3 regions of the Pseudescherichia vulneris genome follow, and region 1 is predicted to be linked to each of the others. Evidence: predicted binding sites of a transcription regulator. Region 1 holds the regulator's gene; each other region holds the start of a gene.
What was found. The regulator LexA, encoded in region 1, represses DNA repair genes until DNA is damaged. The targets are predictions, from matches to a motif close to TNCTGTATGTACATACAGNA.

Region 1 (7,966 bases):
CGAGCAGCTACTTTACCTATCAGGAGCCGGGCGTGATGTCTGCCGACCGTCTTGAGGGGATCATTAAGCTGACACCGGCGCTGGGCCAGCAAAAAATCTACCTGCTGGTCTTTACCACCCCGGAAGATTTGCAGCGCACCACCACCATGATCAACCCGGCAAAGGCCTACGCCAAAGGTGTGGGTAACGCAGTACCGGATATTCCGGATCCGCAGGCGCGCCATACGCCGGACGGCACGGTGAAACTCAAAGTCAGCACTAACTCTGCCTCCAGCATCCTGGTCGGGCCGATCTTTGGCTCTTCCGGCCATGCTGCCGTGACCGTCGGTAATACCGCCGCACCGGCCACCGCCTACGCTGCTCCGGCGGCTGCACCTGCTCCGGCAGCAGCGCCTGCTCAAGCCCCGGCTCCGGCCCCGGCAGCGAAGCGTGAACCGGTACTGAACGATACGGAAAACTACTTCAACCAAGGTATTAAGCAGGCCGTCGCCAGCGGCAATATCGATAAGGCACTGAAATTATTAAATGAGGCTGAGAGCCTGGGCTCTACGTCCGCCCGCGCTACGTTTATCAGCAGTGTAAAAGGCAAGGGGTGATCGTCTCCCCACAATGCTGATTTTGTCCGTTTGGTGCACCTTCACCGGTGCACCCTTTTTCCCGATCTGCCTGTTCTGCGATACACTGTTGCTACGTTATGTACCGGAGAGTAAGGCATGCCACACCCTGCGCTAACGCAGCTGCGCGCACTGCGCTATTTTGACGACATCCCCGCCCTTGAACCGCACCTGCTTGACTGGCTACTGCTGGAAGATTCAATGACCAAGCGTTTTGAACAGCAGGGTCGTCAGGTGAGTGTTACGCTCATAAGAGAGGCGTTTGTCACCGCCGATGAGGTGCCGGAAGAGCGCCCGCTGTTGCCCGAGGCATCCCGCTACTGGCTGCGGGAGATCCTGCTCTGTGCCGACGGCAAGCCCTGGCTGGCTGGGCGTACGGTAGTGCCGGAGTCAACCCTGTCCGGTCCGGAGCTGGCGCTACAGCGGCTAGGCAATACGCCGTTGGGACGCTATCTCTTTACCTCATCAACCCTAACCCGTGATTTTATTGAAATAGGCCGTCACGCCGATCTCTGGGGACGCCGCTCCCGGCTGCGCCTCGGCGGCAAGCCGCTGCTGCTGACGGAGCTGTTTTTACCTGCATCGCCGCTGTATCGAGAGGAGTAGAAATGGAGTGGAGTCTTACGCAGGGTAAGCTGCTGGCTTATCACCGCTTAATGCGCACGGACAAGCCAATTGGCGCGCTGCTGTTGCTATGGCCCACCCTGTGGGCGCTGTGGGTGGCGACGCCGGGCGTGCCGCCGCTGGGGATCCTCGTGGTGTTTATCGCCGGGGTCTGGCTGATGCGCGCCGCTGGCTGCGTGGTGAACGACTATGCTGACCGCAAGTTTGACGGCCACGTGAAGCGCACTGCCAACCGACCGCTGCCGAGCGGCGCGGTGAGCGAAAAAGAGGCGCGTAACCTGTTTATCGTGCTGGTGTTGCTCGCGTTTATGCTGGTGCTGACCCTCAACCTGATGACCATCCTGTTGTCGATAGCCGCACTGGCGCTGGCCTGGACTTATCCCTTCATGAAGCGCTATACCCACCTGCCGCAGGTGGTGCTGGGTGCTGCTTTTGGCTGGTCGATTCCCATGGCCTTTGCCGCCGTGAGCGAGTCGGTTCCCCTGAGCTGCTGGCTGATGTTCTTCGCCAACATCCTGTGGGCGGTGGCCTACGATACGCTCTATGCGATGGTGGACCGGGACGACGACGTTAAGATCGGCATTAAATCGACGGCTATTCTCTTTGGTCGTCACGATAAGCTGATCGTCGGCATTTTGCAGGTGCTGGTGCTAGTGCTGATGGCAGCGGTGGGCTGGCTGAACGGTCTGGGCTGGGCCTTCTATGCCTCTATTGCGGTAGCAGGGGCGCTGTTTATCTGGCAACAGAAGATGATTGTGCATCGCGATCGCGACGCCTGTTTCAAAGCCTTCCTGAACAATAACTACGTGGGCCTGGCACTGTTTGTTGGGCTGGCGGTGAGTTACCTGCCCTAAAAAAGAGGCCCGGCAAGTGTGCCGGGCCTCACTATTACGCTTCCGCCTGCGTCGCGCTCTCGATGGTCAATCGCACGTCAGGCGTCACCAGATCCGCCAGCAGGAGATAGACCTGCATGGTTTTAGCCGGATCGGCATCGCCCGTATCGCTGATATAGCCTTCATCGCGCAGCGTCAGCACCAGGGTACTAAACACTGCCTTATCGAAGAACTCTGGCGCGTTGATCCCGTGCAGCACCGACAGGCGCTGGGCCAGGGTGCGGCTCTCTTTCTCCAGCGTGCCACGGTTAATGGCCGGATTAGCACTCAGCAGCCAGAAGGTAATGGCGTAGCGCTGGAGAGTCTCGCGTGCGCCCGCTGCCAGCAGCTGCAGGGTGCGTGAGCGCTGCGGGTTGAGATACAGACGCTCGTCTTTATCTACCAGCAGCCCCTGGCGCACCATCTCGGCGATCAGCACGTTCAACACCTCTGGCAGCTCGCTGTTATCCCAGCGCAGGAACAGCTCCGCTTTCAGCATCGGATAGAGCACGTCAACGTGGCGCAGCAGCTCTTCGCGCGAGATCTGGCGATGCTGGGTCACGATGGCTGCCATCAGAGAGGGCAGGACCAGCATATGCGCGATGTTGTTGCGGTAATAGGTCATCAGCACCGCCTGCTCGCGCGGCAGGATAATGATGTCGCCGATGGTGTCTTTCTCTACCTCGAACTTGTTCATCTGCAGCGCGTGGGCGATCAGCTCGCTGGCGCTTGCCGCCGGGGCGGTGGCATCAGGCGAGTAGGGCACGTTGCGCAGCAGGTCGAGATAGCAGTCCAGCTGCTCGGTCAGCTGCTCACGGGTCAGCGATCGTTGACGCGAGGCCAACAGCGCGGTACAGCAAAGGTTCATGGCGTTTGCCGCACCGGCGTTGTTAATGCGCACCATCAGATCGGCAGCGATGGTATTAACGGTCGGCGTCAGCCAGGCCGGGCGTATCGCCTCAATCGGATCGATCGACTCGCGCCACTCCGGCACATGCTGATTGAGCCAGGTCATCAGCGGAAGCGGCTCGCCAAAGTTAACGTAGCCCTGGCCAAGGTTGCGCAGCTTGCTCAGGCCGCGCAGCATCTGAAAGACGTTCTCTTTCTCTTTGGTCGCTCCGCGCAGCTCTTTAGCGTAGGTACCCACCTCCATCACGTGCTCGTAGCCGATATAAATCGGTACAAGGGTGATAGGGCGCGTGCCGCCGCGCAGCATGGCTTGCAGGGTCATCGACAGGGTGCCGGTTTTTGGATCCAGCAGACGCCCCGTACGTGAGCGTCCGCCCTCGACGAAGTACTCCACGGAGTAGCCGCGGCTGAACAATTCGCCCAGGTACTCACGGAACACCGTCGAGTAGAGCTTGTTGCCCTTGAAGGTACGGCGAATAAAGAACGCCCCGAGGCGGCGGAAAACCGGTCCGGCAGGCCAGAAGTTAAGGTTAATCCCGGCGGCGATATGCGGCGGTACCAGTCCCTGATGATAGAGGACGTAGGAGAGCAGCATGTAGTCCATGTGGCTACGGTGGCAGGGCACGTAGACAATTTCATGGCCGTCGTGCGCCAGCTGGCGGACCCGCTCGGCGTTATTCACGTTGATGCCCTGATAGAGCCGGTTCCAGGTAAAGCCAAGGATACGGTCGCTCAGGCGGATCATCTCATAGGAGAAGTTGGCCGCTATCTCCTCCATCAGGGCGATGGCGTTCTGCTGCGCTTTCTCATGAGAGATCTTTTTGCTGCGCGCTTCGTCTTCTACCGCGCGGGCAATTGCTTTTGATGCCAGCAGCTTATTAAAGAGATCCTGGCGTGCCGGCAGGCGCGGGCCCACGGCGGCAAGCCGCTGGCGAGCAAAATGCATACGCGCTACGCGGGCCAGCTTCTGGGCGATGATCTTGTCCGTGCCATGCTCAGTAGCCATCCGGCGCAGGGAGACCGGCGGAGAGAAGCGCACAAAGCTATCGCGGCCCAGCCAGGAGACGGCAAAAAACTTCTGGATGCCGTTCAGCATGCGCAGCGGCGGGTTAACTTCGCCTTTTTCGCGCCCCGGCGAGCGGCCAAACATCACCGATACCGGCACCATCTGCACGTCCAGATCCGGGTGGTTACGGTGGAGATCCAGATAGTCATGGAACAGCTTGACGGAGTCTTCTTTCGGCGTGTACCAGCTAAAAACACGCGGGCCGCTATGGATAAAGATGTAGCGCGGCAGCAGCGCGCCGTCGATCTCCAGCGGCTCCAGCGGGTCGGGCAGCTCATGTGCCAGACACTGAGCACGCAACGTCAGTAAGTCTGCCTTCGAGTTATAAGGCAAAACGTACATAATAGGGCGTGAGGTATCGAGTCCAGGTTCCTGGGCAGGTTCTGCCGGAATCGACTTGCTTTTTACCAACACGCTTAATGGTAAATTCAGTAATTTGTAGTAAATTCGTGGCCAGCCGGACATAAACAATGTGAAGCCTCTGGTTAATAATGCCATTGCGCCGCAAGAATATCAGAAAGCGCGCAGAATATCTTTTGTACCTCGGTACGCTCGCATAGACATTGACGATAATTACGTAAAAAGGTTCTTTTGATGGCCAATAATACCACTGGTTTAACCCGAATCATTAAAGCCGCAGGGTACTCATGGAAGGGTGTTCGTGCGGCATGGCTTAACGAAGCCGCCTTCCGCCAGGAGTCCGTCGCGGTGATCCTCGCCATTGTCATCGCCTGCTGGCTCGACGTAGACGCCATTACCCGCGTGCTGCTTATTGGGTCCGTTGTGCTGGTAATGATAGTGGAGATCCTGAACAGCGCGATCGAAGCGGTTGTCGACCGTATTGGCACTGATTTTCATGAGCTTTCGGGCCGGGCCAAAGACATGGGCTCGGCGGCGGTGCTGATGTCTATTCTGCTCGCGCTGGCAACCTGGGGCATGCTGCTCTGGTCACATTACCGTTAAGGCGCGCAAAATCGGGCTTGCGCGGCGATTTTGCTCAAAATTTGGTTTCAAAAACAGTTTTTGCTGTATATACTCACAGCATAACTGTATATACACCCAGGGGGCGGGATGAAAGCGTTAACAGCCAGGCAGCAAGAGGTGTTTGATCTCATTCGCGATCACATCAGCCAGACCGGCATGCCGCCGACGCGTGCTGAAATTGCGCAGCGTTTGGGATTCCGTTCGCCAAACGCGGCGGAAGAACACCTGAAAGCGCTGGCGCGTAAAGGCGTTCTTGAGATTGTTTCCGGCGCATCGCGCGGGATCCGACTGCTGCAGGAAGAGGAAGATGGTCTGCCGCTGATTGGGCGCGTCGCTGCCGGTGAGCCGCTTCTGGCGCAGCAGCATATTGAAGGTCACTACCAGGTCGATCCATCCCTGTTTAAGCCCAGCGCCGATTTCCTGCTGCGGGTTAGCGGGATGTCGATGAAAGATATCGGCATTATGGATGGCGATCTGCTGGCAGTGCATAAAACGCAGGAAGCGCGTAACGGTCAGGTGATCGTGGCGCGTATCGATGATGAAGTCACGGTAAAGCGGCTGAAAAAGCAGGGCAACACCGTACAGCTGCTGCCTGAAAACAGCGACTTCGATCCTATCGTTGTTGACCTGCGTCAGCAGAACTTCAGTATTGAAGGGCTGGCGGTTGGCGTTATTCGCAACGGCGAATGGCTCTGATATCCTATAAGTGCCTGTGGCAGTTCCTTTTATTCTGTCACAGCGCTTAATCTACTTTTTGCTCCCGCGTTTTATACCTCTTTTTTAACCTTGTCTTCCTGTCGTTTGTGCGCCTCTGAATGGTTAAATATTCCGAATAAATCTCACCCTGGAAAATCCTTAGCTACAATTATTATCACGTTCAGCAGATAACGAACGTAACGAAGGACCAACGAATATTGCTATTCAACACCGAACGATGATGAGGATACCATTATGAATAAAGACGAAGTCGGCGGTAACTGGAAACAGTTCAAAGGTAAAGCGAAAGAGCAATGGGGCAAATTAACGGACGATGACATGACCGTTATTGAAGGTAAGCGCGACCAGCTGGTCGGTAAAATTCAAGAACGTTACGGTTATCAGAAAGACCAGGCCGAGAAAGAAGTTGGCGAATGGGAAACCCGTAACGAGTATCGCTGGTAATCTCTTAGATTAACAGCCTGGATGCCCTACCCGACGGTACAAGGATGTACCGACCTATCTTCTGTTTCTATCCCTACATTAACGCGGTTTTTTCTTCACTAAAATGCTGTGATCGTGCTGGCATTCGCCCTGATGACGGCAGGCTTCCACTTCCGAACATGCGGCACAAAGCCCGTGCGCCTCTAGGACATTATGCCGTAGCGCAAAGCCCATCTTTGCCGCCAGCGCGTGCATAATATCTTCTACGCCCTCAGCCGCTTCCTCTTTCACTACGCCACAGCGATCGCAAATGAACATTGCCGACGTATGCGTAGGCTGATCGAAGAGGTGACACAGCACGTAGCTGTTTGTCGACTCAACCTTATGCACAAATCCCTGCTCCAGCAGGAAGTCGAGGGCGCGGTAAACCGTCGGCGGCTTGGCCTGTGGCTCAGATACGCGCAAAAGATCGAGTAAGTCATAGGCGCTGATCGCACCCTGTTGCAGGCTCATCAGGCGCAAAACCTCAAGGCGCTGCGGGGTCAGGCGCACGTTGCGCTGCGCGCACAGCGTTTCAGCATGTGCCAGCATCTGCTGCGAAGTGGTCTTATCCATTGGGCATCCTCAAGTGACGTAATGTAATAACGTTGAAACCGCTACTTTACCATATCCTGCGGCAAACGCCGAGATCGGAGCGCTCCTTCCGCCCGCAAGGCTGAGCTTACCCTTGGCATTTTCCTGAAATTTTCACCTCTCGAAGCAGAAAAACTTCCCGAATTGAATTTCCTCCTCTATAAGTAAAGAGCGTTTATAAAAAGACGCAGATTGTTACGAATAAAAATATCCTCTTGCAGGTAAAAAAACGAATTAGCTGCATTTAGCATCGCTTTTCACAGCAATAGTTCACCTCTCGCCAGGCGATAACTGGCAGGGCATAAATCGACCTTTGATCAATAAGACAGGGCAAACTGTGAAAAAAATTTTTAAGCTTTCGGTGGTAACACTTGCGGTCTCTTTTGGGGTAGTCACTCAGGCAGGGGCAGCGAATACATGGGCAGAAGCGCGTAGCGATGCGATGGGCGGAACCGGTGTTGCATCCGCCAGCTACGGCAGCGGCGTACTGATTAACCCGGCGCTGCTGGCCAAGGCCAAACCAGATGATAACGTGACCGTTATCCTGCCGAGCGTCCAGGCACAGATTAGCGATAAAGACAATCTGCAGGACGAAATCGATGATATCAACGACAAAGTCGACTATTACGATGATGTTATTGATAACCTGACTACGGCGCAGATTATTGCCAATCCGCTGGGCACTATCGATCAGTTCCAGGGTGCAGCGGGCGATCTTGCTGACGAGCTGGATTTCCTGAAGGGTAAAACGGCGCACGCTAATGCCGCAGCGGGCATTGCGGTAAGCATTCCCAACGATGTTCTCTCTTTTGCGTTCGTGACCAAAGCGTATGCGCATGCTCGCGTGAGTTCCGCCATCGATCAGCAGGATGTTGACTACCTGCGCAATATTCAAAACAGCGATCTGGTCGCGGCAGGCGTGGCGCTGAACGCTGCACTCTCTCCTGCCGGCTCGGATGAGATCACCCGTAACCTGAACTCCACCGCTTCTGGACGGGCCGCTATCGTCTCCGACTACGGCGTGGCCGTGGCGCGTCAGTTCCAGTTTGGCGACGTACCGGTCTCTATCGGCGTGACGCCGAAGCTGCAAAAGACCTGGCTGTTCAACTACACCACCTCTATCT
Region 2 (7,966 bases), 3.6 Mb from region 1:
CTTTCAAGCTGCGGATCGAGCAGCGTCACATGCAGCCCCACCAGCCGCACCCCGCGTTCGCCGCGCCGCTCATCCCACACGTTGCGGGCAGTGGCAATCAGATCCTCTTTATTCAGCTGCGGCCAGACGTGCTCCTGCGTCGTCTGCTGGAAATCATTAAACTTAAGCTTCACCCCCTGGCGAGCGATCAGCAGATCCGGCTTAACGGCCGCCAGCCGCCGCTCCAGCTCCGGGTAGAGGCGCTCGATAATCGCCACGCACTCCTCCCACTCGTGAATATCCTCTGCCAGCGTGCGCTCCACGCCCACCGACTTACGCAGCCGCTCGCCGGTGATCTCCCGCTCGTCGATCCCCTGGCTGCGCTCCCAGAGCACGCGGCCAAATTTGCCGAAGCGCTTGAGGAGCATGGCGAGATCGCTCTTCTGCACGTCCTCGCAGGTGCGCAGGCCGAGATCCTCCAGCTTTGCTGCCGAGACTTTACCTACGCCTGGGATCTTCGCCAGCGGCAGCGTCTTGAGAAAGGCGGGCACCTCGTCCGGGGTAATGACGTACTGGCCGTTGGGCTTGTTCAGGTCGGAGGCGATCTTGGCCAAAAACTTAACCGGCGCAACGCCCGCTGAGGCGGTGAGCTGCAGCTCGTTGAAGATACTCTGGCGGATCTCCTGGGCCATCAGGGTGGCGGAGCCGTGACAGTGCACGCTGTCGGTCACGTCGAGAAAGGCTTCATCCAGCGAGAGAGGTTCAATGCGCGAGGTGTAGCGGGAGAAGATGGCCTGAATATGGCGCGAGGCCTCTTTATAGGCATCGAAGCGCCCCGGCAGCAGAGTGAGATGCGGGCAGAGCTTAAGTGCCATTCCAGTAGGCATCGCGCTGCGTACGCCAAACTTGCGCGCCGGGTAGTTCGCGGTGCTGATGACGCCCCGCCGCTCGCGGCTTCCGCCGATAGCGATAGGGATATCTCGCAGGGCGGGATTGTCGCGCATCTCAACCGCTGCGAAAAAGCAGTCCATATCAACATGTATTATTTTTCGCATCTGCTTAGTTTGCCTGGGAAGTCTCTGCCCTCACTGGATAAGTATACAGCCTTTGCCGATAAAATGAGAAGCACCGCTTATGCACAAGCTTAGCCAACGCTCTTGAATAGCGGTATGATGAGGCCTGAGCAAAACAATTTGTAAACTCCGCATGGCGGGCTTGCGAAAAAATACGGGGGTGATAATGTGAGCGCTCCTAATACAGATTAGTCTGATTTCGGATCTCTTTTGCCGTCCTGGCAATATGGTAACCGCTTTATCAAGGAACAAGTAGTATGCGCATAATCGCATTATTCATTGCGATGCTTACAATACCGTGCATCTCGTTTGCCGGCCTGCTCAGCAGCAACAGCTCAACAACACCCGTTAGTAAAGAATATAAGCAGCAGTTAATGGGTTCCCCGGTCTATATCCAGATCTTCAAGGAAGAGCGCACGCTTGAGCTGTACGTCAAGATGGGCGAGCAGTACCAGCTGATGGATAGCTACAAGATCTGTAACTACTCCGGCGGCCTCGGTCCGAAACAGCGTCAGGGCGATTTCAAAAGTCCGGAAGGGTTCTATACCGTTCAGCGCAGCCAGCTTAAGCCAGATAGCCGCTTCTATAAGGCGATCAACATCGGCTTCCCTAATGCCTACGATCGCTCGCACGGCTATGAAGGAAAATACCTGATGATCCACGGGGCCTGTGTTTCGGTGGGCTGCTACGCCATGACCGATAACGGCATCGATGAGATCTTCCAGTTCGTCACCGGCGCACTGGTCTTTGGCCAACAAGGCGTGCAGGTCAGCATCTATCCGTTCCGCATGACCGACGCCAACATGGCGCGTCACAAGAACTCATACTATGCAGACTTCTGGAAGCAGCTGAAGCCTGGCTATGACTACTTTAATACCCTCCACCAGCCGCCGGTCGTCTCGGTGGTGGATGGTCGTTACGTGGTGAGCAAGCCGCTTAACAACAGCGGCGCGATCCAGCCTCAGCTGGCATCAAACTACACGCTCCCCGAGACAAAATAGCACCCACTCTCCCGGCATGATCTTGTGCCAGGTTTCATTGCCGGTCAGCGGCTGAGTAGCAATCACAGAGACCACGTCATTCGGCGTGGTTTCTTTTTGAAAGTCGATCTCAACATCCTGATCCAGCAGCTTGGCTACGCCAAACGGCGCTCTACGGGTGATCCAGAACAGATTCGTTGAGCAGAACGCCATCACGTAGCGTCCGTCCGACAGCAGCATATTGAACACGCCCTTCTCGCGCAGTTCCCCCGCCAACGAGGCAATGTACTTAAACACCGCCGCCATATTGCCCGGCGTACGCGGATAGCGCGCAGTAAGCTTATGCAGTAGCCAGCAAAACGCCTTCTCGCTGTCGGTCTCGCCCACCGGGCGGAAGTTGCCGGTCTCCAGCGTTTTGTACCCCGTCAGTTGCCCGTTATGGGCGTAGGTCCAGTTGCGTCCCCACAGCTCGCGGGTAAAGGGGTGGGTATTCTCCAGCGACACCTCTCCCCGGTTGGCCTGGCGAATATGGGCCACCACCGAACACGATTTGATTGGGTAGTCCTGAACCAGTTTCGCTATCGGAGAGTTGTAGCTGGGCTGTGGATCTTTGAACGTGCGACAGCCTTTGCCTTCGTAAAAGGTGATGCCCCAGCCGTCTTTGTGCGGCCCGGTTCCCCCACCCCGCTGAACCAGCCCGGTAAAACTAAAGCAAATATCGGTAGGCACATTGGCGCTCATCCCGAGCAGTTCGCACATACAACACCTCCACAGCTTATCGGGGGCCGCGCCCCCGTACGACGTCTTAAGCCTTCACCATCTCTTTTTCAATCAGCTGAATCAAGATGTGGATCACTTTGATATGAATTTCCTGAATGCGGTCGGCATAGCCAAAGTGCGGAACACGGATCTCAATGTCGGCGCTGCCGGCCATTTTGCCGCCGTCTTTGCCGGTCAGGGTGATCACCTTCATGCCTTTCGCGCGCGCCGCGTCGATCGCTTTGATGACGTTGCCGGAGTTGCCGGAGGTGGAGATGCCCAGCAGCACGTCGCCTTCACGGCCTACCGCTTCTACATAGCGGGAGAAGATGTAGTCGTAACCGAAGTCGTTACCGACGCAGGAGATATGGCTGACGTCAGAGATAGCAATAGCCGGGTAGCCCGGACGGTTCTCGCGGTAGCGACCGGTCAGCTCTTCGGCAAAATGCATCGCATCACAGTGTGAACCGCCGTTGCCGCAGGAGAGCACTTTGCCACCGGCTTTGAAACTGTCGGCCAGCAGCACCGCGGCGCGCTGGATAGCGTGAATATTGGCGTCATCCTGCAGAAAGTTAGCCAGCGTCTCCGCCGCTTCATTCAGTTCGTTACGAATCAGATCCTGGTACATAAGATGTCCTTCGAATAGATGAATTTTACGTGCGCAGTTTACCGGATAGCACCACACGCGAGAAGCTAAAGCCATACATATCACCGGGCGTTTTAGGTATCCGTGCTCTCATCATCATCAACAATGTGAACCAGGTTGTAATTACTTTGTAAACACATTGCTAAATATAGTGGCATCCACTACAACAATAACATCCAAAGTGGTCAGACCTCCTACAAGCCAGGGAGCAATTGTTTATGATGATTTTGAGTCTTATCGCAACAGTCGTATTGATTGGCGCGCTGTTCTACCACCGCGTCAGCCTGTTTTTAAGTAGCCTGATCCTGCTGGCCTGGACCGCCGCGCTCGGCGTCTCCGGCCTGTGGTCCATCTGGGTGCTGGTACCGCTCGCCATTATCCTCGTACCGTTTAATCTGCCCGCCATGCGTAAATCGATGATCTCCGCTCCGGCGTTTCGTGGCTTCCGCAAGGTGATGCCGCCGATGTCGCGCACCGAGAAAGAGGCCATTGATGCCGGAACCACCTGGTGGGAAGGCGATCTGTTCCGTGGCAATCCGGACTGGAAAAAGCTGCATAGTTACCCGCAGCCGCGCCTGACGGCCGAAGAGCAGGCGTTTATCGACGGGCCGGTGGAAGAAGCCTGCCGCATGGCAAATGATTTTCAGATCACCCATGAGATGGCCGACCTGCCTCCCGAACTGTGGGCGTATCTGAAAGAGCATCGCTTCTTTGCGATGATCATCAAAAAAGAGTACGGCGGCCTTGAGTTCTCGGCCTATGCCCAGTCTCGCGTGCTGCAGAAGCTCTCCGGCGTCTCCGGTATTCTGGCCATCACCGTCGGCGTGCCTAACTCTTTAGGCCCGGGCGAACTGCTGCAACACTACGGTACCGAAGAGCAGAAAAACCATTATCTGCCGCGTCTGGCCCGTGGGGACGAGATCCCTTGCTTTGCGCTGACCAGCCCGGAAGCGGGTTCCGATGCCGGTGCTATCCCAGATACCGGCGTGGTATGCATGGGCGAGTGGCAGGGTGAGCAAGTACTCGGTATGCGCCTGACCTGGAACAAACGCTATATCACGCTGGCCCCCATCGCGACCGTGCTGGGTCTGGCATTTAAACTCTCCGACCCGGAAAAACTGCTGGGCGGCGAAAAAGAGCTGGGCATTACCTGTGCGCTGATCCCTACCAGCACGCCTGGCGTGGAGATTGGCCGTCGCCACTTCCCGCTTAACGTTCCTTTCCAGAACGGTCCGACCCGTGGTCAGGATATCTTTGTGCCGATTGACTACATCATCGGCGGGCCCAAAATGGCCGGTCAGGGCTGGCGGATGCTGGTTGAGTGCCTGTCAGTGGGTCGCGGCATTACCCTGCCGTCTAACTCTACCGGTGGCCTGAAGTCCGCTGCGATGGGTATCGGTGCTTACGCGCATATTCGCCGCCAGTTCCGCATTGCTATCGGCAAGATGGAGGGGATCGAAGAGCCGCTGGCGCGCATTGCCGGTAACGCCTATGTGATGGATGCCGCTGCCTCGCTGATCACCTACGCTATCGTACTCGGTGAAAAACCGGCGGTACTTTCTGCTATCGTCAAATATCACTGTACCCACCGTGGTCAGCAGTCGATTATTGATGCTATGGATATCGCCGGCGGCAAAGGCATTATGCTCGGCGAGGGCAACTTCCTTGCCCGCAACTACCAGGGCTCACCGATCGCGATTACCGTGGAAGGGGCCAACATCCTTACCCGTAGCATGATGATCTTCGGCCAGGGGGCGATCCGCTGCCACCCTTACGTACTGGATGAGATGGCCGCTGCCCAGAGCAACGATCTTAACGCCTTCGATAAGCTGCTGTTCAAACACATCGGCCACGTGGGCAGCAACACGGTGCGTAGCTTCTGGCTTGGCCTGACTCGCGGCCTGACCAGCAGCACGCCAACCGGAGATGCAACCCGCCGCTACTATCAGCATCTTAACCGCCTGAGCGCCAACCTGGCGATGCTGTCGGATGTCTCGATGGCGGTGCTGGGCGGCAGCCTGAAACGTCGGGAGCGTATCTCGGCGCGTCTGGGGGATATTCTGAGCCAGATCTTCCTCGCCAGCGCGACGCTGAAACGCTACGACGATGAAGGCCGTCACGAAGCCGATCTGCCGCTGGTTCACTGGGGCGTGCAGGATGCGATCTATAAAGCAGAGCAGGCGATGGACGACCTGCTGGCGAACTTCCCGAACCGTGGCGTTGCCGCCCTGCTCCGCGCAACCATCTTCCCTACCGGGCGTCACTATCTTGCCCCGTCGGACAAGCTGGACCATGCCGTGGCGAAGATCCTGCAAACGCCATGTGCCACTCGCTCCCGCATTGGCCGCGGTCAGTACCTGACCGCCAGCGAGCATAACCCGGTTGGCTTGCTGGAAGAGGCCCTGCTGGACGTGATGGCTGCGGATCCGATCCACCAGCGCATCTGTAAAGAGTTCGGTAAGAACCTGCCGTTTACCCGTCTTGACGCGCTGGCCAACGAGGCGCTGGATAAAGGGATCATCAGTGCTGACGAAGCGCGGATCCTGACCAAAGCCGAAGAGAGCCGCCTGCGCAGTATCAACGTGGATGATTTTGAGGCAGACGCGCTGGCTACCCAGCCGGTCAAGCCCCTGCTCCCTATGCTGCCGGAAAAAGTGCGTAAAATCGAAGCCGCGTAACCTTATCTATGCTGCATCCGACCCTGCCTCCGGGCAGGGTTTTTTATTGGCACACATTCGCGTTTTGCCGTGGTAGAGTGTTCGGACGCTACAAAAATGGGGAGACTCATCGTGCCTGGTTTTAAAATTACGCTGTTGCAACAGCCGCTGGTCTGGATGGATGGTCCGGCTAATCTGCGGCACTTCGATCGCCAACTGGAAACGATTATCGGGCGCGACGTTATCGTTCTACCGGAGATGTTCACGACGGGTTTTGCTATGCAGGCCGCGCAGCAGTCACTGCCGCAAAGTGAAGTCGTTGCATGGATGCAGGCCAAAGCGCAGCAGACAAATGCTCTGGTGGCCGGTAGCGCAGCGCTGCAGAGCGAGCGCGGGCCGGTAAATCGCTTCCTGCTGGTTGAGCCAGAGGGAAAGGTGCACAGCTACGATAAGCGTCATCTATTTCGCATGGCCGATGAGCATCACCACTACGAGGCCGGTACCGAGCGCGTAGTCTTTGAGTGGCGCGGCTGGCGCATTCTGCCTCTGGTCTGCTATGACCTGCGCTTCCCGGTCTGGTCACGCAACCGCAACGACTACGACCTGGCCCTGTACGTGGCTAACTGGCCTGCGCCGCGTTCGCTGCACTGGCAGGCGCTGCTGGTGGCACGCGCCATTGAGAACCAGGCCTACGTTGCAGGCTGTAACCGCGTTGGCACCGATGGCAATGGGCATCACTACCGCGGCGACAGTCGCATTGTTAGCCCGCAGGGTGAGATCCTCGCGACCGCCGAGCCGCATCAGGCTACGCGTATCGATGCCGAGCTGTCGCTGGCCGCGCTGAACGATTATCGCGAAAAGTTTCCGGCCTGGCAGGATGCCGATCCCTTTACGCTGGAGAAGTGATGTCACTCACGGGTGCGAAATCGCCCGTTTGAAAAGCGAAAACGACGAAGGCCTGAATCATTGCTGACTCAGGCCTTCTGAATAGTGGCGGAACGGACGGGACTCGAACCCGCGACCCCCTGCGTGACAGGCAGGTATTCTAACCGACTGAACTACCGCTCCGCGTTGTGTTCCCTGGGGAACGAGGCGAATATTACGTATTGCCTTGCACGCCGTCAACGCTTTTTCACGGCTTTTGAATCGTTTGCTGCAAAAATCGCCCAGGCGCTGTTTTTATCCACAAAACAAGAGGTTTCAGGCCCGCCACAGGCACGAACCGCCCTTCTTCTGCACCAGATCGAGACGCGACTCATGCGCCATCACTTCTTCATCACTGGCTAGCACCACGCGGAGCGAATTGGCCCGGCGTACAACGCGCTGAATAGTGGCCTCGCCCTGCGCCTGCTGGTTTTCACCCTCAACGGAGAACGCCATTGCGGTCTGCCCACCCGTCATCATTAAGAAGACGTCAGCGAGGATCTGGGCATCGAGCAGCGCCCCGTGCAGCGTTCGCTTGCTGTTATCTATCTCATAGCGCGAGCAGAGTGCATCCAGGCTGTTACGCTTGCCGGGGAACATCTTCCTGGCCATCGCCAGGCTATCGGTCACCTTACAGAAGGTGTCCGTTTTAGGAATGCCCCGGTTCAGCTTGCTGAACTCATAGTCCATAAAGCCAATATCAAACGAGGCGTTGTGGATCACCAGCTCAGCGCCGCGAATATAGTCGATAAACTCATCGGCGACGTCGCTGAACAGCGGCTTATCCAGCAAAAATTCATCTGCAATCCCGTGCACGCCAAAGGCTTCCGGATCCACCAGCCGATCCGGCTTGAGGTAGACGTGGAAGTTATTGCCGGTTAGACGACGGTTGATTACCTCTACCGCGCCGATTTCAATAATCTTATGTCCTTCATAGTGGGCACCGAT
Region 3 (7,966 bases), 1.4 Mb from region 1:
CTGCCACTCATCCCACTCGCTGCTGAGCACCGACTGGCGCTGATAGATGGCGTACTCGCATCCCGGCTCATAGACGTGCCGGTAGCGGTAGCCGTTGCGGGTGTAGGAGGCGGAAACTTCGCGCTGGGGAAGTCGGTCGACAATCTCTTTAAGCAGGCGCTCCTGTAACACCTGCTGCGAGGCCATGATGTCGCGCCCGTAGTCATTCTCCTGGTGCAAATAATCCAGGACATCCTGATCCGAACGCGTATCGTCGCGCAGCCAGTAGTAGTCGTCTGTTCGCATATCGCCATGCAGAGTCATGACGTGCGGTACTGTTTTTGCTTTTGGTGGCATAGCGTTATCTTTTCAGTTTACACCCTATAAGGGTGGCAAAACCCACGCATGTTGCAAGCGAAACGCGCCACCAACGCGTGTAAGCTAGCCTGGCAGCGCGCTTTTTTGCGCTTTCAAGTCCTGTTCAATGCCGTCGCGCACGTCCTGGGGGATCTTCAAGGCATCACCGAGGGCGTTAAGATAGCTACGCTCCATAAAGTGATCGATATCGATAGCCGCACAGCTGAGGAAGTACAGCTCCAGCGCCTCCTCCTCGTTACGCACGTCACGGGCTAACCGCTGAGGATCGAGCGGCTGCTCGATAGCCTGCGCCACCAGCGCTCTACCCTGCTCCTCAACGCCCGCCTCCCGCATTTGCGCATCGATGGCCTCACGCTCGCGGGCATCAATGTGGCCGTCGCTTTTCGCGGCAAAGACCAGCGCCAGGATCAGACGTTCGGTGCGCACATCCAGCGGCGAGCTCTGCTGACCAAACTGCGGCTCATCCTGGTGCGTACTGCGCACGCGGTCTTTATATTTGTTCCACAGCACCGTGCCGGCAACGGCCCCGCCACCCATCAGCAGCGCGCTGGTTCCATATTTCGTGAGCAGCTTACGGGAAGAGGAGTTCGAGACCAGCAGGCCCGCCAGGCCACCCAGTGCGCCGGGCACCAGCAGCTTGCTCAATCCCTGCCCGTCACCCGATGAGGCGGACGCCCCTTTCTGGCCCAGCAACGACTGCAATTGATTCATCCAGTTAGTCATAGTTCCCCCCGATTATTCTGTGTCAAACCACAGAGTAAGCGAGGGGTTGTCAGGAAATGTCTAAGCTGACTAAAGAAGCGAAAATACGGGGAGGGTTAACGATGGGTATAGACGGCCTTGCCGCCTTTGCAGTCTACCGCCACCTGGTAGTGAATATCGGTGTTTTTACCGCGAACGGTCAGCGGAACGGTCCACTTATCCTCTTGCCCGGTAATCTCTTTGACGTTGACCCAGGCAACGGGATCGGCCTGCCCCAACGTCTCTTGATCGTCGGCCCAGCGCGCAATGCGGTTTTGCTGATAGTCACGCTTGACGCTGGCGGCGATACCGGCGGCATCTAGCCCTTCGCAGCTGGGAAACTTCACTGATTTACTCTTGGCAGCCTGTACGCTAACGCTGCCGGCCAGCAGGGCAAGGCCGAGCAGTAATCCTAATTTGTTCATGCTTATCTCCTGTGCGCATAACCCACACAAAGCATGGTACAAATTACCGGCAGCGCAAGCTGCGGTTAGGCTACTTTGCTACGCTTCGCCGTCGGCATATCCGTTACGGTATCGCTTTTGATTGGCGCGGCATCAGGATCCGGCAGCTTACCGGAGCGGAAGACCGCACTGAGGGTCTCTTTCTGCTCTGCCAGCCACAGCGCCATCTGCTCGCGCTGCGCGTCATCAAACGCAACGGGGGCGTTTACCAGCACGCCTTCCAGTACTTCCGCCAGATCGAGCATTTTGTCGTACGCATCGGCTTCCTTTTTGCTGGCAAAAGACATTTTTTCCTCACCTTCGCGGATTACCACGTATTTGACTTCAACCGCCATAATGCAGCCTCATTTACCTGTTTATTTATACAGTATTATAGTAAGCATTTCCCTGCAGGAATGCAAGCCGAAAAAAGACACGCAAACGTTTTCGTGTATAATAGTCCGAAATTTTTAACCGGGTGGATAGTATGACTTTTTTAGGTACGGCGCTGCGTCCGGCAGCCACGCGTGTAATGCTGTTGGGCTCTGGTGAGCTGGGTAAAGAGGTGGCGATTGAGTGCCAGCGTCTGGGCATTGAAGTGATTGCGGTGGACCGCTATGCAGACGCCCCGGCAATGCACGTCGCCCATCGTTCGCACGTGATCAACATGCTGGACGGCGAGGCGTTAAAAACTTTGGTGGCGCAGGAGAAACCGGATTTTATCGTGCCGGAGATCGAGGCTATCGCCACCGATACGCTGCTTGAGCTTGAGGCCCAGGGCCAGCAGGTGGTGCCCTGCGCCCGTGCCGCGAAGCTGACTATGAACCGGGAGGGGATCCGCCGCCTGGCGGCTGAAGAGCTGGGCCTACCTACTTCAACCTACCGCTTCGCCGACAGCGAAACCGCATTTCAAGAGGCGGTTGCTGCGCTCGGGCTACCGTGCATTATCAAACCGGTGATGAGCTCCTCTGGCAAGGGCCAGAGCTTTATTCGCAGTGCCGATCAGCTACATGATGCCTGGCAGTACGCCCAACTCGGCGGGCGCGCTGGAGCGGGACGCGTCATTGTCGAAGGCGTGGTTAAGTTTGACTTTGAAATTACCCTCCTTACCGTGAGCGCCGTTGACGGGGTGCACTTCTGTGACCCTATCGGCCATCGCCAGGAGGATGGCGACTACCGTGAATCCTGGCAGCCGCAGCAGATGAGCGAGCTGGCTCTCTCCCGCGCCCAGGCCATTGCTCAGGAAGTCGTGCTGGCGCTAGGCGGCTACGGGCTGTTCGGCGTGGAGCTGTTTGTCTGCGGTGATGAGGTGATCTTCAGCGAGGTATCACCGCGTCCACACGATACCGGCATGGTCACGCTGATCTCCCAGGATCTCTCAGAGTTTGCTCTGCACGTACGCGCCTTTATGGGTCTGCCGGTAGGCGGCGTGCGTCAGTACGGCCCGTCCGCCTCAGCGGTGATCCTGCCTGTGTTGAAGAGCGATAACGTGATCTTTGATAACGTGCAGGCGGCGGTGGGTACGGGCCTTCAGCTGCGCCTGTTCGGCAAGCCGGAGATCGATGGCACGCGGCGCTTAGGCGTGGCGTTAGCCACCGGTGAAAGCGTAGAGGATGCGGTAGAGCGCGCGAAACATGCTGCTGCCAGCGTGGTGCCCGTTTTTGTTGGGATATGACAACGATTACTGCTGCGCGCCTTCTACCGCTTCGCGAGCCAGCTTGGTAATGCGATCGTAGTCACCCGCTTCCAGCGCGTCAGCCGGTACCAGCCATGAGCCACCGATGCACAGCACGCTTTTCAGCGCCAGGTAGTCACGGTAGTTCGCCGGAGAGATGCCGCCGGTCGGGCAGAAACGCACCTGCGAGAACGGGCCAGCAATCGCCTGCAGTGCTTTGGTGCCGCCGTTAGCTTCCGCTGGGAAGAATTTGAACTCTTTCAGACCGTAGTCGAGGCCGAGCATCAGTTCAGACACGGTGCTGATGCCTGGGATCAGCGGAATGGTGCCTTCAGTTGCTGCCTTCAGCAGCGGCTCGGTCAGGCCCGGGCTGATAGCAAACTGCGCGCCGGCTTCGGTCACTTCCGCCAGCTGCTGCGGGTTCAGTACCGTACCGGCACCAATGATTGCTTCCGGGACTTCTTTCGCAATGGCGCGGATCGCATCCATGGCGCAGGCGGTACGCAGAGTGACTTCCAGCACGCGAACGCCACCGGCCACCAGGGCTTTCGCCATCGGTACAGCATGTTCCAGTTTGTTCACCACGATAACCGGTACAACAGGACCCGTTTTCAGGATTGCTTCAGCACTCGTTTTCCAATTTTTCATCAGAGTTTTTCTCTCGCCCGATCTAAAAATTAATCAGTTTAAAAAGTGATACAGGTTGCGCCCTGCTCCGCACCGGAGAGCTTTTCACGCAGTGCGCTAAACATTTCGCGGCCAGTACCGACACGCGCGCTACTCAGGTCAGGAATGTGCGGCTGACGTGCAGCAAGCTCGGTTTCATCCACCAGCAGAGTGAGCTCCCCTGTCTGTCCATTTACGCGGATGATATCGCCCTCGCGTACTTTTGCCAGCAACCCGCCATCATACGCTTCTGGTGTCACATGGATCGCCGACGGTACTTTACCTGATGCGCCGGAGAGCCGTCCATCGGTGACTAATGCGATTTTGAAACGGCGGTCCAATAATACACCAAGTGGCGGCATCAGTTTATGTAATTCTGGCATGCCGTTCGCTTTTGGCCCTTGATGTCGGACAACAACCACGCAGTCACGGTCAAGCAGACCGGCCTCAAACGCCGGTAACACGTCGTGCTGGCTCTCAAAAATCACCGCCGGGGCCTCAACGACCTGGTTCTCAACCGGAACGGCAGAGGTTTTCATGACCGCACGTCCCAGGTTACCGCTGAGCACTTTCGTGCCGCCGTGGTGCGAGAACGGCTTGTCGATAGAGGCAATGATCTCACTATCCAGCGAGGCGCTGGCCCCCTCGCGCCAGTCCAGCTCGCCCTCGTTCAGCCACGGCTCAAGGGTATAGCGTGACAGCCCGTGGCCGACCACGGTATTCACATCTTCATGCAGCAGGCCGCCCTTCAGTAGCTCGCGCATCAGCACCGGCACACCGCCCGCCGCCTGGAAGTGGTTGATATCCGCCGGGCCGTTCGGGTAAAGGCGCGCCATCAGGGGAACCACTTCCGAGAGTTCAGAGAAGTCATCCCAGTTGATGATGATACCCGCCGCCCGCGCCATCGCTACCAAGTGCATGGTGTGGTTAGTGGAGCCGCCGGTCGCCAGCAGGGCGACAATGCCGTTAACCACGACCTTCTCGTCGATCATCTTGCCGAGCGGCATCCACTCGTTGCCGTTGCCGGTCAAACGCGTTACCTGGCGTGCGGCCGCCACGGTCAGGGCTTCACGCAGCGGCGCGTCAGGATGGACAAACGACGAGCCCGGCAGCTGCATGCCCATAAATTCAATAACCATCTGGTTGGTATTGGCCGTACCGTAGAAGGTGCAGGTACCAGGGGCATGGTAGGAAGCCGCCTCGGACTCCAGCAGCGCCATGCGGTCCACTTTGCCTTCTGCATAAAGCTGGCGGATCCGCACCTTCTCTTTATTCGGCAGGCCGCTGGCCATCGGGCCTGACGGTACAAACAGCGCTGGCAGGTGACCAAATGACAGCGCGGCCATCGCCAGGCCCGGGACGATTTTATCGCAGACGCCGAGGTAGAGCGCGCCGTCGAACATATTATGCGACAGGCCGACGGCGGCAGACATAGCGATGATTTCGCGGCTAAGGAGAGAGAGCTCCATGCCGTCCTGGCCCTGGGTCACACCATCGCACATGGCCGGGACGCCGCCCGCGACCTGGCCTACGGCGTTAACCGAGTGTAGGGCTTTACGAATAATGTCAGGGTAGCGTTCATAGGGCTGGTGCGCGGAGAGCATATCGTTGTAGGAGGTGATAATGGCGACGTTGTTACGCAGCATGCTTTTCAGCGAGGCCTTGTCCTCCGGCTGGCAGGCGGCGAAACCGTGGGCCAGGTTACCGCAGGCCAGCGACGAACGATGCACGGTATTGCTTTTCGCTTGTTCGATGCGGGCGAGGTAGGCGCTGCGGGTGGCATGAGAACGATCGATAATACGCTTTGTTACCCGTAACAATGTCGAGTTCATAAAGGCTCCTGAAAATGAGGTGTCCCGGACGGCAGCGTAGTCGTGAAAATGATGATGCAAAAACCAGTCATCCACCGCAGGCCGGAGGCAAAATCGCTTCAGCCAGTGTAATAAAAAAAGCGTTACGGGTGAATCCGGGGGCGATGCAAAAGAGTGAAAATTGTGCAGGAATCTGTGTTAGATCATGTTACCGGTAAAATAGAGGAGCATTAAACATAAAAAAACGGCCCCGCAGGGCCGTCTTAACAAGAGGGGTTAGTTACTCGAATTCGTTCCAGGAGCGGCCGTCGCGGGTGATCATGGCCACCGATGCGACAGGACCCCAGGTACCGGCCTGGTAAGGCTTCGGTGACTCGTTATCCATCGCCCAGGCTTCGGTGATGGAGTCGACCCATTTCCACGCCTCTTCTACCTCATCGCGACGCACAAACAGCGCCTGGATGCCGCGCATCGTCTCCAGCAGCAGACGCTCGTAAGCATCGGCTAAATGGGTTTCGTTAAAGGTCTCGGAGTAGCTCAGATCCAGCTTGGTGGTTTGCAGGTTATGCTTGTGATCGAGACCCGGAACCTTGTTGAGGATCTGGATATCCACGCCTTCGTCCGGCTGCAGGCGGATGGTGAGCTTGTTCTGGGGCAGATCCTGCCAGGACTCTTTAAACAGGTTCAGCGGCGGAGTTTTAAAGTAGACCACCACTTCAGAGCACTTGGTCGGCAGGCGTTTGCCGGTACGCAGGTAGAACGGCACGTCGGCCCAGCGCCAGTCGTCGATATCCACGCGGATCGCCACGAAGGTTTCGGTGTTGCTGGTTTTGTTTGCGCCCTCTTCTTCCAGATAGCCCGGGACTTTCTTGCCCTGGGCAAAACCGGCGGTGTACTGACCGCGCACGGTTTTTTCACGCACGTTCGAGCGGTCAATACGGCGCAGGGATTTCAGCACCTTCACTTTCGCATCGCGAATGCTGTCCGCAGAGAGATCCGACGGCGGCGACATGGCGATCATGCAGAGAACCTGGAGCAGGTGGTTCTGGATCATGTCGCGCATCTGTCCGGCCTGGTCGAAATAGCCCCAGCGGCCTTCGATGCCCACCTCTTCCGCTACGGTGATCTCCACGTGGTCGATGGTGCGGTTGTCCCAGTTGTTGACGAACAGCGAGTTAGCAAAGCGCAGCGCCAGCAGGTTCAGCACCGTCTCTTTACCGAGGTAGTGGTCGATACGGTAAACCTGGCACTCTTCAAAGTACTCGCCCACCTGGTCGTTGATTTCACGGGAGGTGTCGAGGGAGGTGCCCAGCGGTTTTTCCATCACCACGCGCGCGGGTTTGGCGTTGAGTTTTGCTTCACCCAGGCCTTTGCAGATAGCGCCAAAGGTGCTCGGCGGCATGGCGAAGTAGTTGATGGTAACGCGATTCTTCTGATCGAGCATGTCACCAAGACGGGTAAATGCGGTGGTATCGTTGACGTCAAGGTTACAGAAATCGAGGCGTCCGCTGAGCGTATCCCAGAGGCTTTCATCGATTTTCTCTTTCATGAAGGTCTCGAGCGCTTCACGCACGATTTCGGTGTACTTCTCTTTATCCCAGTCCGCACGCCCTACCCCCAGGATACGCGTCTCAGGGTGGATCTGGCCTGCTTTTTCTAGCTGATACAGGGAAGGCAGCAATTTCCGGCGTGCAAGATCGCCTTTCGCGCCGAAAATGACCAGGTCACATGCCTGGGCTGTTTGCGTTACCGCCATGTCATTCTCCTCAGTTGGCTGCCCCGGTACTTTCGCCAGGGCATAGCTGTAATTTTATTACACTGCACTGTACTGCTTTTACGTAAAACCCGAAACCGTTACCGCTTATCCTACCGTGCGCTTTCGCTCAGGCGGCTAAAAATTGGGTAAATCGCCCTGAAAAATCAGGGATTTTGTCTGGAATCGAGTAGCTAAAATCCGACTCTGATCATGTAATGAAAAAAAACAACACTTTTTCCCGCTGTTCTTTACCTTTCCTGGCCCCACAAGGGTAATATCGACTGAACCGCAGCACAATTTCATCCGTTGTTGAAGTTGATTTTAGCCATGGGCACCCCGTTAATAATGAACATGCTGGAAAAAATTCAGTCTCAGCTGGAACACCTTAGCAAATCCGAACGAAAAGTGGCGGAAGTCATACTCACCTCGCCGGACCAGGCCATCCACTCCAGCATCGCTGCGCTGGCGCACGAGGCCGGGGTCAGCGAACCCACGGTAAACCGTTTCTGCCGCAGCA

Region 2: a site for LexA is predicted at 1,066-1,085, ahead of dinB (DNA polymerase IV). Genes of this name have one in related genera too.
Region 3: a site for LexA is predicted at 1,913-1,932, ahead of FN633_RS09740 (YebG family protein). Genes of this name have one in related genera too.

The regions. Positions count from the first base shown of each region.
Region 1 is NZ_LR607338.1:3,655,234-3,663,199, reverse strand. Features, by position in the region: gene malM (maltose operon protein MalM) at 1-596, shown strand, start outside; gene ubiC (chorismate lyase) at 714-1,220, shown strand; gene ubiA (4-hydroxybenzoate octaprenyltransferase) at 1,223-2,092, shown strand; gene plsB (glycerol-3-phosphate 1-O-acyltransferase PlsB) at 2,127-4,550, opposite strand; gene FN633_RS15160 (diacylglycerol kinase) at 4,680-5,048, shown strand; gene lexA (transcriptional repressor LexA) at 5,157-5,765, shown strand; gene FN633_RS15150 (CsbD family protein) at 6,021-6,230, shown strand; gene zur (zinc uptake transcriptional repressor Zur) at 6,309-6,824, opposite strand; gene FN633_RS15140 (conjugal transfer protein TraF) at 7,180-7,966, shown strand, end outside.
Region 2 is NZ_LR607338.1:25,443-33,408, reverse strand. Features, by position in the region: gene dinB (DNA polymerase IV) at 1-1,034, opposite strand, end outside; gene dpaA (peptidoglycan meso-diaminopimelic acid protein amidase) at 1,310-2,053, shown strand; gene FN633_RS00080 (class II glutamine amidotransferase) at 2,024-2,791, opposite strand; gene lpcA (D-sedoheptulose 7-phosphate isomerase) at 2,838-3,419, opposite strand; gene fadE (acyl-CoA dehydrogenase FadE) at 3,656-6,115, shown strand; gene FN633_RS00065 (amidohydrolase) at 6,227-7,000, shown strand; tRNA gene FN633_RS00060 (tRNA-Asp) at 7,086-7,162, opposite strand; gene dnaQ (DNA polymerase III subunit epsilon) at 7,295-7,966, opposite strand, start outside.
Region 3 is NZ_LR607338.1:2,278,861-2,286,826, forward strand. Features, by position in the region: gene ptrB (oligopeptidase B) at 1-336, opposite strand, end outside; gene FN633_RS09730 (tellurite resistance TerB family protein) at 421-1,080, opposite strand; gene yebF (protein YebF) at 1,176-1,523, opposite strand; gene FN633_RS09740 (YebG family protein) at 1,589-1,897, opposite strand; gene purT (formate-dependent phosphoribosylglycinamide formyltransferase) at 2,029-3,216, shown strand; gene kdgA (bifunctional 4-hydroxy-2-oxoglutarate aldolase/2-dehydro-3-deoxy-phosphogluconate aldolase) at 3,223-3,864, opposite strand; gene edd (phosphogluconate dehydratase) at 3,903-5,714, opposite strand; gene zwf (glucose-6-phosphate dehydrogenase) at 5,974-7,449, opposite strand; gene FN633_RS09765 (MurR/RpiR family transcriptional regulator) at 7,795-7,966, shown strand, end outside.